DNA from 4 places in the Limnospira sp. PMC 1279.21 genome. Region 1 is predicted to be linked to each of the others. Evidence: riboswitches for the same ligand, from Rfam matches in the RefSeq annotation. Region 1 holds a riboswitch; each other region holds the start of a gene.

The links. A riboswitch is a leader RNA that binds a small molecule or an ion and turns the genes downstream of it on or off. The one in region 1 is predicted to bind cobalamin.
Region 2: it holds a riboswitch for cobalamin, as region 1 does, so the genes downstream of both, metE (5-methyltetrahydropteroyltriglutamate--homocysteine S-methyltransferase) here and cobG (precorrin-3B synthase) in region 1, are expected to answer to the same signal.
Region 3: it holds a riboswitch for cobalamin, as region 1 does, so the genes downstream of both, P5683_RS17360 (energy-coupling factor ABC transporter permease) here and cobG (precorrin-3B synthase) in region 1, are expected to answer to the same signal.
Region 4: it holds a riboswitch for cobalamin, as region 1 does, so the genes downstream of both, cobW (cobalamin biosynthesis protein CobW) here and cobG (precorrin-3B synthase) in region 1, are expected to answer to the same signal.

Annotation. Positions count from the first base shown of each region.
Region 1 covers NZ_JARPLU010000053.1:23,058-25,258, reverse strand. Annotated here, with positions in the region: gene cobG (precorrin-3B synthase) at 1-1,124, opposite strand, end outside; cobalamin riboswitch at 1,123-1,247, opposite strand; gene cbiE (precorrin-6y C5,15-methyltransferase (decarboxylating) subunit CbiE) at 1,263-2,201, shown strand, end outside.
Region 2 covers NZ_JARPLU010000219.1:4,180-6,380, reverse strand. Annotated here, with positions in the region: partial or broken gene P5683_RS21780 (IS607 family transposase) at 1-78, opposite strand, end outside; cobalamin riboswitch at 307-452, shown strand; gene metE (5-methyltetrahydropteroyltriglutamate--homocysteine S-methyltransferase) at 789-2,201, shown strand, end outside.
Region 3 covers NZ_JARPLU010000125.1:1,634-3,834, reverse strand. Annotated here, with positions in the region: gene cbiQ (cobalt ECF transporter T component CbiQ) at 1-194, opposite strand, end outside; gene P5683_RS17365 (energy-coupling factor ABC transporter substrate-binding protein) at 195-503, opposite strand; gene P5683_RS17360 (energy-coupling factor ABC transporter permease) at 512-1,267, opposite strand; cobalamin riboswitch at 1,287-1,448, opposite strand; gene P5683_RS17355 (glycosyltransferase family 2 protein) at 1,492-2,201, opposite strand, start outside.
Region 4 covers NZ_JARPLU010000052.1:6,591-8,791, forward strand. Annotated here, with positions in the region: gene P5683_RS10230 (FeoA family protein) at 1-254, opposite strand, end outside; gene P5683_RS10235 (chlorophyll a/b-binding protein) at 469-678, shown strand; gene P5683_RS10240 (hypothetical protein) at 727-969, shown strand; cobalamin riboswitch at 1,076-1,222, shown strand; gene cobW (cobalamin biosynthesis protein CobW) at 1,364-2,201, shown strand, end outside.

The sequences.
Region 1 (2,201 bases):
CCACAAGCAGCGATCGCCACTTGATTTGACTCAATTTCCGCGAAGCCTAATAAAGATAGTTTCGGCAATAATTGGCTGATTTGTTGATGGGGAATATCTGGCATTATAATTGTTTGCCAAGGGGTTAATCTTAACTCGGCATTACCAAAGGTTTCTGAAAGTTCGACTAATCCTAACCATTGTTGTGCATTAATTTGTCCTAGGTGTAATGATATCCCAATATAACACAATTCGGCGTTTTTTTGGGGATAAATTCCTAAATGATGATAGGGTTGGCTGGGGGTAGGTTCAGCGGACAATATCGGCAAGGGCTGGGTTAGTTGGCTGTTGACTTGCTGGATATATGTATCTAATCCTAGATGGTCAATTAGCTGTTTCATCCGAGGCTTTTTCCCGGTATCTAAGGGGTTGTTTCGGACATACTCCCCATAGACATTAATAAGGGTAGCGACTACAGATAAACATTGTTCTGGCGTGATGACAAGTTGGGTATTATATAGCTTTTTATCTCCGGCGATCGCCAACTGAAAATTAATGCTATTATTCCCATCATCTACCGAGATCGCATTAAGCTGAATCTGATTATATCGATGTTCCCAAGCCACCGGAGAACGGATACCAATTCCCACAGTCCCCCCCCCATCAACTCCGATGCTAAACTTAGGACTAAGTTCGCCAATTAACGGGTGATTTTGAATCAGATTATCCAGGGCTTTAATCAGGGGACGAGTATCAATTAACTCCTGGCTATCAATTCCCGCCGTCGGACTACCCATAATATTGCGTAGGTGGTCTATGTGGGGATTTTGAGCAGCTAAATTTAATTTTTGCAGCATCTCAAAAACGGCGCTAGTTGGTGGTTTTTGCACTCCCCGAATTTGTAAATTAGCGCGATTAGTTACTTGTAGCGTCCCTCCCCACTCCGTTAATAAATCACCCAATAATTTACCCTGTTTACTATTAATTAATCCGCCCGGAGTCCGAATGCGGATTAAAAAACCATCCTGGGCGTGGGTTCCATAAAATAGACCCGGACAAACATTTGCTTTAACTAACCAATTCATGGTGATTTGTTTCTCCATGCGACGCAGAGAATGAGCCGCAAAATTAGCTGATTTTGACAACTCATCAATAACTTGTAGTTGGCATTCTGACTCAGAAAATTGTATTACAGTTGCGGCACAGTGTCGGAATCTCACCGAACTTTCCCAACGACAAGCCCAAATACTATATCATGAATACTGGTATTTTAACTATAAATCATGGTCAGCAGGGATTTTTCCCACAAATGGTTATCAATTGTAGGAATTGGGGAAGATGGGTTAGAAGGGTTAAGCGCCACGGCGCGATCGCTTTTATCTATGGCTTCAGTAGTTGTCGGTGGTCAACGTCATTTAGCAATGTTACCCCCGGAGGATAAACGAGAAAAACTCCTCTGGACTTCTCCTCTGGATGAGTCGATCGCAGAAATTATCCGCCGCCGTGGTCAACCCGTCTGTGTTTTAGCTAGTGGCGATCCGATGTGGTATGGTATTGGCGTTACCCTTACCCGTCGCCTACCCCTTGAGGAAATTACTATAATTCCTTCTCCCTCTACATTTAGCCTAATTTGTAGTCGTTTGGGTTGGTCTGTAACCGATGTAGAAACCCTGAGTTTATGTGGTCGTCCCCTGGCTTTATTAAATCGGGTAATTTATGGGGGTGCGCGTCTGTTAATTTTAAGTGCTAATCGTCGCACTCCCGCCGCCGTGGCTGAACTCCTAACACATCAAGGATTTGGTGATAGTTTAATCGTGGTGTTGGAACATTTGGGAGGCAAAAAAGAGAGACAAATTTCGGGTATCGCTTCCTCTTGGGATGTTGACGAAGTGGCTGATTTAAATGCGATCGCCGTAGAGTGTATTAGTTCTAATCCCGTTAACTTTTCCCCTAGTTTCCCGGGACTTCCTGACAGCGCCTACCACCACGACGGACAGTTAACTAAACAGGAGGTCCGAGCGATTACTCTCAGTCGATTATCTCCCCTACCGGGACAACTTTTATGGGATGTCGGTGCAGGTTGTGGGTCCATTGGTATTGAGTGGATGAGAAGCGATCGCCGTTGTCAAAGTATCGCCATAGAACAGCATCCCAGACGCTTAGAATATATTGCTGATAATGCCACAGCTTTAGGGACTCCAGACCTGAAAATAATAGCCGGA
Region 2 (2,201 bases), on a different contig from region 1:
GTCGTCCCATCTGCGGAGTGTTCTTTCATGGACTCGAAGGATTTGGGCCGCTTCCTTGGGTTTGACATATCTGGCAATAGGTTTATCCTCAACCCTTCTCGCTTATTATACCGTATTGCCCTAAAATATTAACCGAATTTGTGATTAAATCATGCTCTCGTGCCGTGGCTCTCCCATGGACTTTGGGCGGCTTGGCCGCTTGGTGAAACCCTAAGCCCTAGAAACCGGGTTGCTGACATCTATCGTTGTTCCCCCAGTTTACAGTAACTTTGCCATGATTTCGTCAAATCTCCGCTTTGTGTGTTATCATGCTTAAATATTGTCGGTTCTGATGGGGAGCAGCCATCAGACGTAAGGGGGAAAGTCCGGCGTAAATCCGGCGCTGTCCCGCAGCTGTGAGGAGAGACACAACTCTCTAAGTCAGAATGCCCGCCGAACTGTCTCCTCTGGAGATGCACCAAACTGTTATTTTTCGTCTGCGAGGTACGGATGATGGTTCGTTTAGCTTTTTCACAATTAATATTGCCTTCATTTTTTAGGACGACTCCCCTGGCGTTGCATGGGTAGCGCCCTGATTTGAAATTGCCATTTTGAGAAAACTAGCCTTATGTAGACATTGACTGGCAGATGGTCACTCATGCTAACGGTGACTTGAATCAGTCTGGTCTGAGTATTGCTTAACTCAATTGGGCAGATATTCTGCTGCTTTGAATTGTTCACTCCGCTGGTTTGTCGCGGGGATGGACTAGATTTCTATGACTATTTTCAGCGTTAGGACGCGACAATTTATGACCTTGGAAACATACACTCAAACCCGTCTGGAAACCGCGACTATCGGCTATCCTCGTATTGGTAAAAGTCGCGAGTTAAAAAAGGCATTAGAAGCCTTTTGGCGGGGTAAATCGGACGCAGAAACCCTCATCCAGACTCGGAATGAAGTTGAGTTCAAAAACTGGGAAACTCAACGACAAGCAGGCATCGATCGCATTGGTATTGGCGACATGAGCCTCTACGATCACGTTTTAGACTGGAGCATCCGCTTAGGCATCATTCCCGAACGGTTTGCATCCTTTAGCGGACTCGACCGTTATTTTGCCATGGCGCGGGGTAAGGATGGCATTGCCGCCCTGGAAATGACCAAATGGTTCGACACCAACTATCACTACCTCGTCCCAGAAATTCCCGAAACATTACAGCCAGCCGACTTTAGCGATTTCCTGCAAACCGTGCATCGCGCTCAAACCTTATTAGGCGATCGCGCTGTTCCCATTGTTTTGGGTCCGGTGACTTTGCTGCGGCTGAGTCGTTTGGAGATGAATCAAGACCAAGCGGGAAAACAACTAGGCGATCGCTATCTCCTGCTTCTCCAGGAACTCCAAAAAATGGGTGTCGCTGAAGTCCAAATCCATGAACCTGCTTTAGTCTTCGGAGATGCTGCCAACTTTAAACAACTCTATCAATCAACTTATCAATCTCTCAGCCAAGTCGGCTTACCCATTCACCTGGTCACCTACTTTGATGACTTGGGAGACAATTACCCCTGGGTGATGGAATTACCCGTCGCTGGCATTAGTTTAGACTTCACCCGTGGGCGTAACCTAGAGTTACTGCAACAGTATGGTTTCCCCGACGATAAAGAGTTGGGGGCGGGAATTGTCGATGCCCGCAATGTATGGAAAATTCGCCCGGACTCCGTTTTGTCAACCCTGGAAGCCATTTCCCGTGTCACCCCTAACCTGCGGATTCAGCCGTCTGCTTCCCTGCAATTTGTGCCATACGATGCCCAGCGAGAAACCAAACTCCCCGAACCCTTGCGGTCCGTTTTGAGCTTTGCTGAACAGAAGTTAGTAGAAATCACACTGCTGGCTGATTGGGCCGATCGCTCCTATGGAACCCAAGAACCTGACAAGTATCTGGAAGTCATCCTCCGGCAATGGCAAACCTTCCAGGAATTTAGCCCAGTTAATCAGGGGGTAAAAGAACGCCTGCAAAATCTGACCTCCCAGGATTTAGAGCGGACTTTGCCTTATGAACAACGTCAAGAACGCCAGCCCGTTTTGCCCCCATTCCCCACCACCACCATCGGGTCTTTCCCCCAAACCTCCGAAGTGCGGCAACTGCGGGTGAAACTGAAACGGGGTGACATTACCCAAGCCGAATATGAAGCGGCGATCGATGCCGAAATTGCCAAGTGCATCCAA
Region 3 (2,201 bases), on a different contig from region 1:
TTCAGATAAATTCCTAGGGGAATTTTAGCGTAAATCACGACCCAAATTGTCACCCAAATGGTGATCAATATTTGCAGGAGGGGGGGAGCCGCCAAACTGAGACAAAACAGGATGGCGGCAAAGGCTAACTTATGTTCTGAGGGTAAATACCTTAACCGATTGGTATAGGCGATCGCATCAATTTGATGGTACATTTAGGATGAGCGATTTTTGCCTTGTTTACGGCCTTTATATAAGCCAATCACATAGCCGACGATACCCGCACCAATAGCAGCTTGAGAAACAAATAACAGGCTCTCAATTTCGCCACTGGGAACTTCTAAGATAGGTTCAAACCAGGGTTGATAATTGGGTTGAATTTCGCCGATGAGATTTTCGGCTTGTTCATCGGCTCCCTCATAGTCTCCTCGGATAAAAATTAGCGGCGTTACGGATAAAATAACGACGGCTAAAATCATCCACAAATTGCCATTTTTTACAGGTTTATCAGAAGTTGGTGTCATGATTTTACTTAGCTATTAGCTTTCCCAATTTTCAAGGTTTGCAGTTCTTCTGAGGCGTAGGACTCTAACCAATTCCAAACTACCAGCGTTAATAGTCCCTCACTAATTGATAGGGGAATTTGAGTGACTGCAAAAATCCCCGCAAATTTGATAAAGGAAGCCATAACCCCCCCAGAAGCAGCCGGAAAAGCTACGGCTAACTGTATGGAGGTAATTAAATAAGTGGCTAAACTTCCCAAGGCTGCTGCGAAGAAAATACCTAACTTTTGTTGGTTAAATTGGCAGAATAGTTGATAAATGCCATAGGCAACCCAAGGGCCGACAATCGCCATAGAAAATACATTAGCTCCCAAGGTAGTTAAACCGCCGTGAGCGAGTAATACGGCTTGGAAAAGTAGGACTAAACTGCCTAAAACTGTCATCACTGACGGTCCGAATAAAACCACTCCTAATCCGGTTCCGGTGGGGTGAGAACAACTCCCTGTAACTGAGGGGATTTTTAGAGCTGACAGGACAAACGTAAAGGCTCCTGCTAGGGCAATTAATAGCTTTAGTTCGGGGTTGTTTCGGGTAATTTTGGTGAGTTTTTGAAAACCAATAACCCAGAAAGGGATGATTAACACCCACCAAAAAATTGCCCAGGTAATAGGTAAAAAACCTTCCATAATGTGCATTGCTTGAGCTGGAGTGGCTGCACCTATTACCAAATAAAATGTTAACCCAATCATGGCGATTAGGTGTATCATTCGATGATTTTTGCTCATCTGTACCTCGCAGATTTGTGAGTGAGAAATAACTATAGGCGGGCATCCTGACTCACAGATGGGGTGGACAAATTAGCCGGAAATCTGATTACAGTTGCGGGACAGCGCCGGATTTACACCGAACTTTCCCCATTACTCCTAGTGGCTGTTCCCCACTAGAACCTATAGTTGGCGCTATTGTATCATGTGTAGGTCAACAGTGAACCAAGCTGGCAAATATTTAATTAAGTTTGCTCTCGCCTGGCCCAATATTGTTGGACGGCTTGGACGTTATACCAATTTAAAAAAATCCGAGAAATTTCTAAGGCTAATTGAGGCTGACCACGATTAATTAACCACTGTAAAAAATGCGCCATGGTCCTTTCATTGAGTTGACCTCTTAGGGATAAAATGCCCCAGAGTATCCGATGCAAAATGGTCATTTGAATCATCATTTTGACTGACCAGGTAGGATGTTTTTGATAGAAAACTACCCCCATTCTGCCTCTTTGTTTTTCTTTTTCAATTAGGGCGGGTATTTGGTCTAAGTTAAAGGGGGGATGCCAATGATATCCGACGGCGGCGGGGCATTTGATTAATTTTAAGCCTAATTTTTTTAGCCTAACTCCTAGTTCCAGGTCTTCCCAACCATAAAGCTGAAATTTAGGGTCAAATAATCCGGCTTCGATTAGCCAATGGCGGGCGATCGCCACATTTCCGGTGGCAAAATAAGCGGCAGAAAAATCGGTGATTTTATAGGGTTCTGTGGTGGGATTTTCAAAATTGCAGGTATTCACAACTCGACCATAGGTAAAGATGCGATCGCTTTTTTGAGAGTTGGCAATTAAGGCGGTAGCGTGAGCGGCAAGAAAGCTATCAGTTACCACCAAATCACTATCGATAAAAACAATCAGATCTCCCCTCGCCTGTTCAACTCCCAAATTTCGCGCCGCCG
Region 4 (2,201 bases), on a different contig from region 1:
CCCATCCCCATTAGACGGGTATTGCCTCCGGCACAATTGAGAGCAACTATATATAAGCGATCGCCTACCTTCGCCTCGGACAAAGCAAAGGTTCCCGGAATTGATGATTCGCCCACTACAACCAATGATTCTGGTGATTCACTTATGGTGCGAGCATGACCAGTGTTGTCTTTGAGGTAAGTAAATCCTGACCAGCTTGAGCCACCATCAAAGCCGTTCACGGATACATCGGCACAGTAGTTATCATTGTCCATAATCTATTGGCTCTCTGTTGAGCTAATTGAGAATTAATTTTAATTAATACCATGTAACTAAGTAAAAATCCCATTGTTAATAAATTTTTAATAAACCCCCTTGTTTGGAAAAAGCACAAAATTATACTACAAAAATTAATTTTGTCAACCCCTTGCAATATTTGTTTGCAGTGTGTTACATTTGTTTACAAGAAGTCAGAGAGGCAAAAATACTATGGTTCGTGGACAAATTATGGAAGAAGGTGGACGCGCAAATGTTTACGCGATCGAACCCCAAGTATATGTAGAGGAAGCGCAACAATTCGGTTTCAACAAATACGCAGAGAAACTCAACGGACGACTAGCTATGATCGGGTTTATATCCGCCCTAGCCTTAGAAGCATTAACCGGACATGGTGTAATTGGCTGGTTAACTAGCCTGTAAAACCCAGATTTTGTCAACCTATAATTCAGTAGCATTTCGGAGACTTGTATGAAAACAGATTTTAACTTTCCTAACAAATACTTAATCAGACCTGTAATCTTTCGACCGGACTTTAACAGTACCTCAGAAGTAATTACAGCTAACCAAGCCTGGTCTTTATTCTTCACAGGTGGTCAGGAAGACAAAGCCCTTGGTTATAATGCAGAATACGGCAGGTTTTTTACAAATTTACTGATGGCGATCGCCGTTAGTGGCGCTATTGGGGCTTTGATTTTCACTAACTTAGTCTAAGTCATCAAATTTACCTATCTCTCCCTATTCACTAATAACAAACCGTCCCTGTTTAGAAATAAGCAGGGACTTTTTTGGTTTTTCCCCGAATTCGCCCAACCTGTGATAAGATATTCGCGATATCGGTTCTAAGGGAAATCAGCCTTTAGAGGAAAGGGGGAAAGTCCGGTGTAAGTCCGGCGCTGTCCCGCGACTGTGATGGGACTCTGTTAGTCTCTCAGTCAGAATGCCCGCCGATAAGTAACCTATTGTTGATTCATCTGCGAGGTATGGATGATGGTTGATTTAGTATTTTCACAATCTAAATATCATAGCGATCGCCCATCTAAACTCTAGGAAAATCTCAACATTTATAGATAGCAAATCGCTATAATTTCGGAGGAGTCAAAAAACCGTGCATAAAATTCCTGTAACCATTATCACCGGATTTTTAGGGGCTGGAAAAACCACCCTGATCCGCCATTTACTGCAAAATAACCAAGGTCGTCGGATCGCGGTATTAGTCAATGAATTTGGCGAAGTAGGTATTGATGGCGAAATCCTCAAATCTTGCCAAGTTTGTGACGAAGAAGAAACGGAAACTAATATCATCGAATTAGCGAATGGTTGTCTGTGTTGCACCGTCCAGGAAGAGTTTTTGCCGACTATGCAAGAACTACTTAAACGCCAAGATGCGATTGATTCGATATTAATAGAAACCTCTGGTTTGGCTTTACCAAAGCCACTGGTTCAAGCCTTCCGATGGCCGGAAATTCGCACCAAAGCGACGGTAGATGGTGTGATTACGGTAGTTGATAGTGAAGCCCTAGCCAATGGTCAACTGGTGGGAGATTTAGAGGCTTTAGAAAAGCAGCGTCAAGCGGATGAAACTTTGGAACATGAAACACCAATCGAGGAGTTATTTGAAGACCAGTTAGCTTGTGCTGATTTGGTACTTTTGACGAAAGGCGATCGCATTGATGAAGAGTCTCAGCAGCGGGTTCAGCAATGGCTAAAACAGGAGTTAACCCCAGGAGTGCAGACGGTTTCCTGTCAGCAAGGTAAAATTTCCGCTGACATATTATTAGGCTTTAATGCAGCGGTAGAAGACCATCTGGACAGTCGCCCAAGTCACCATGACCAGGAAGAGGAACACGAACACGATGATGATATCAATGCTGTGCATTTAGTCTTAGATCCAGTCAGGGACTCCGCCAGTTTAGTCAATCAACTAAAGGCGATCGCCCAGCAGT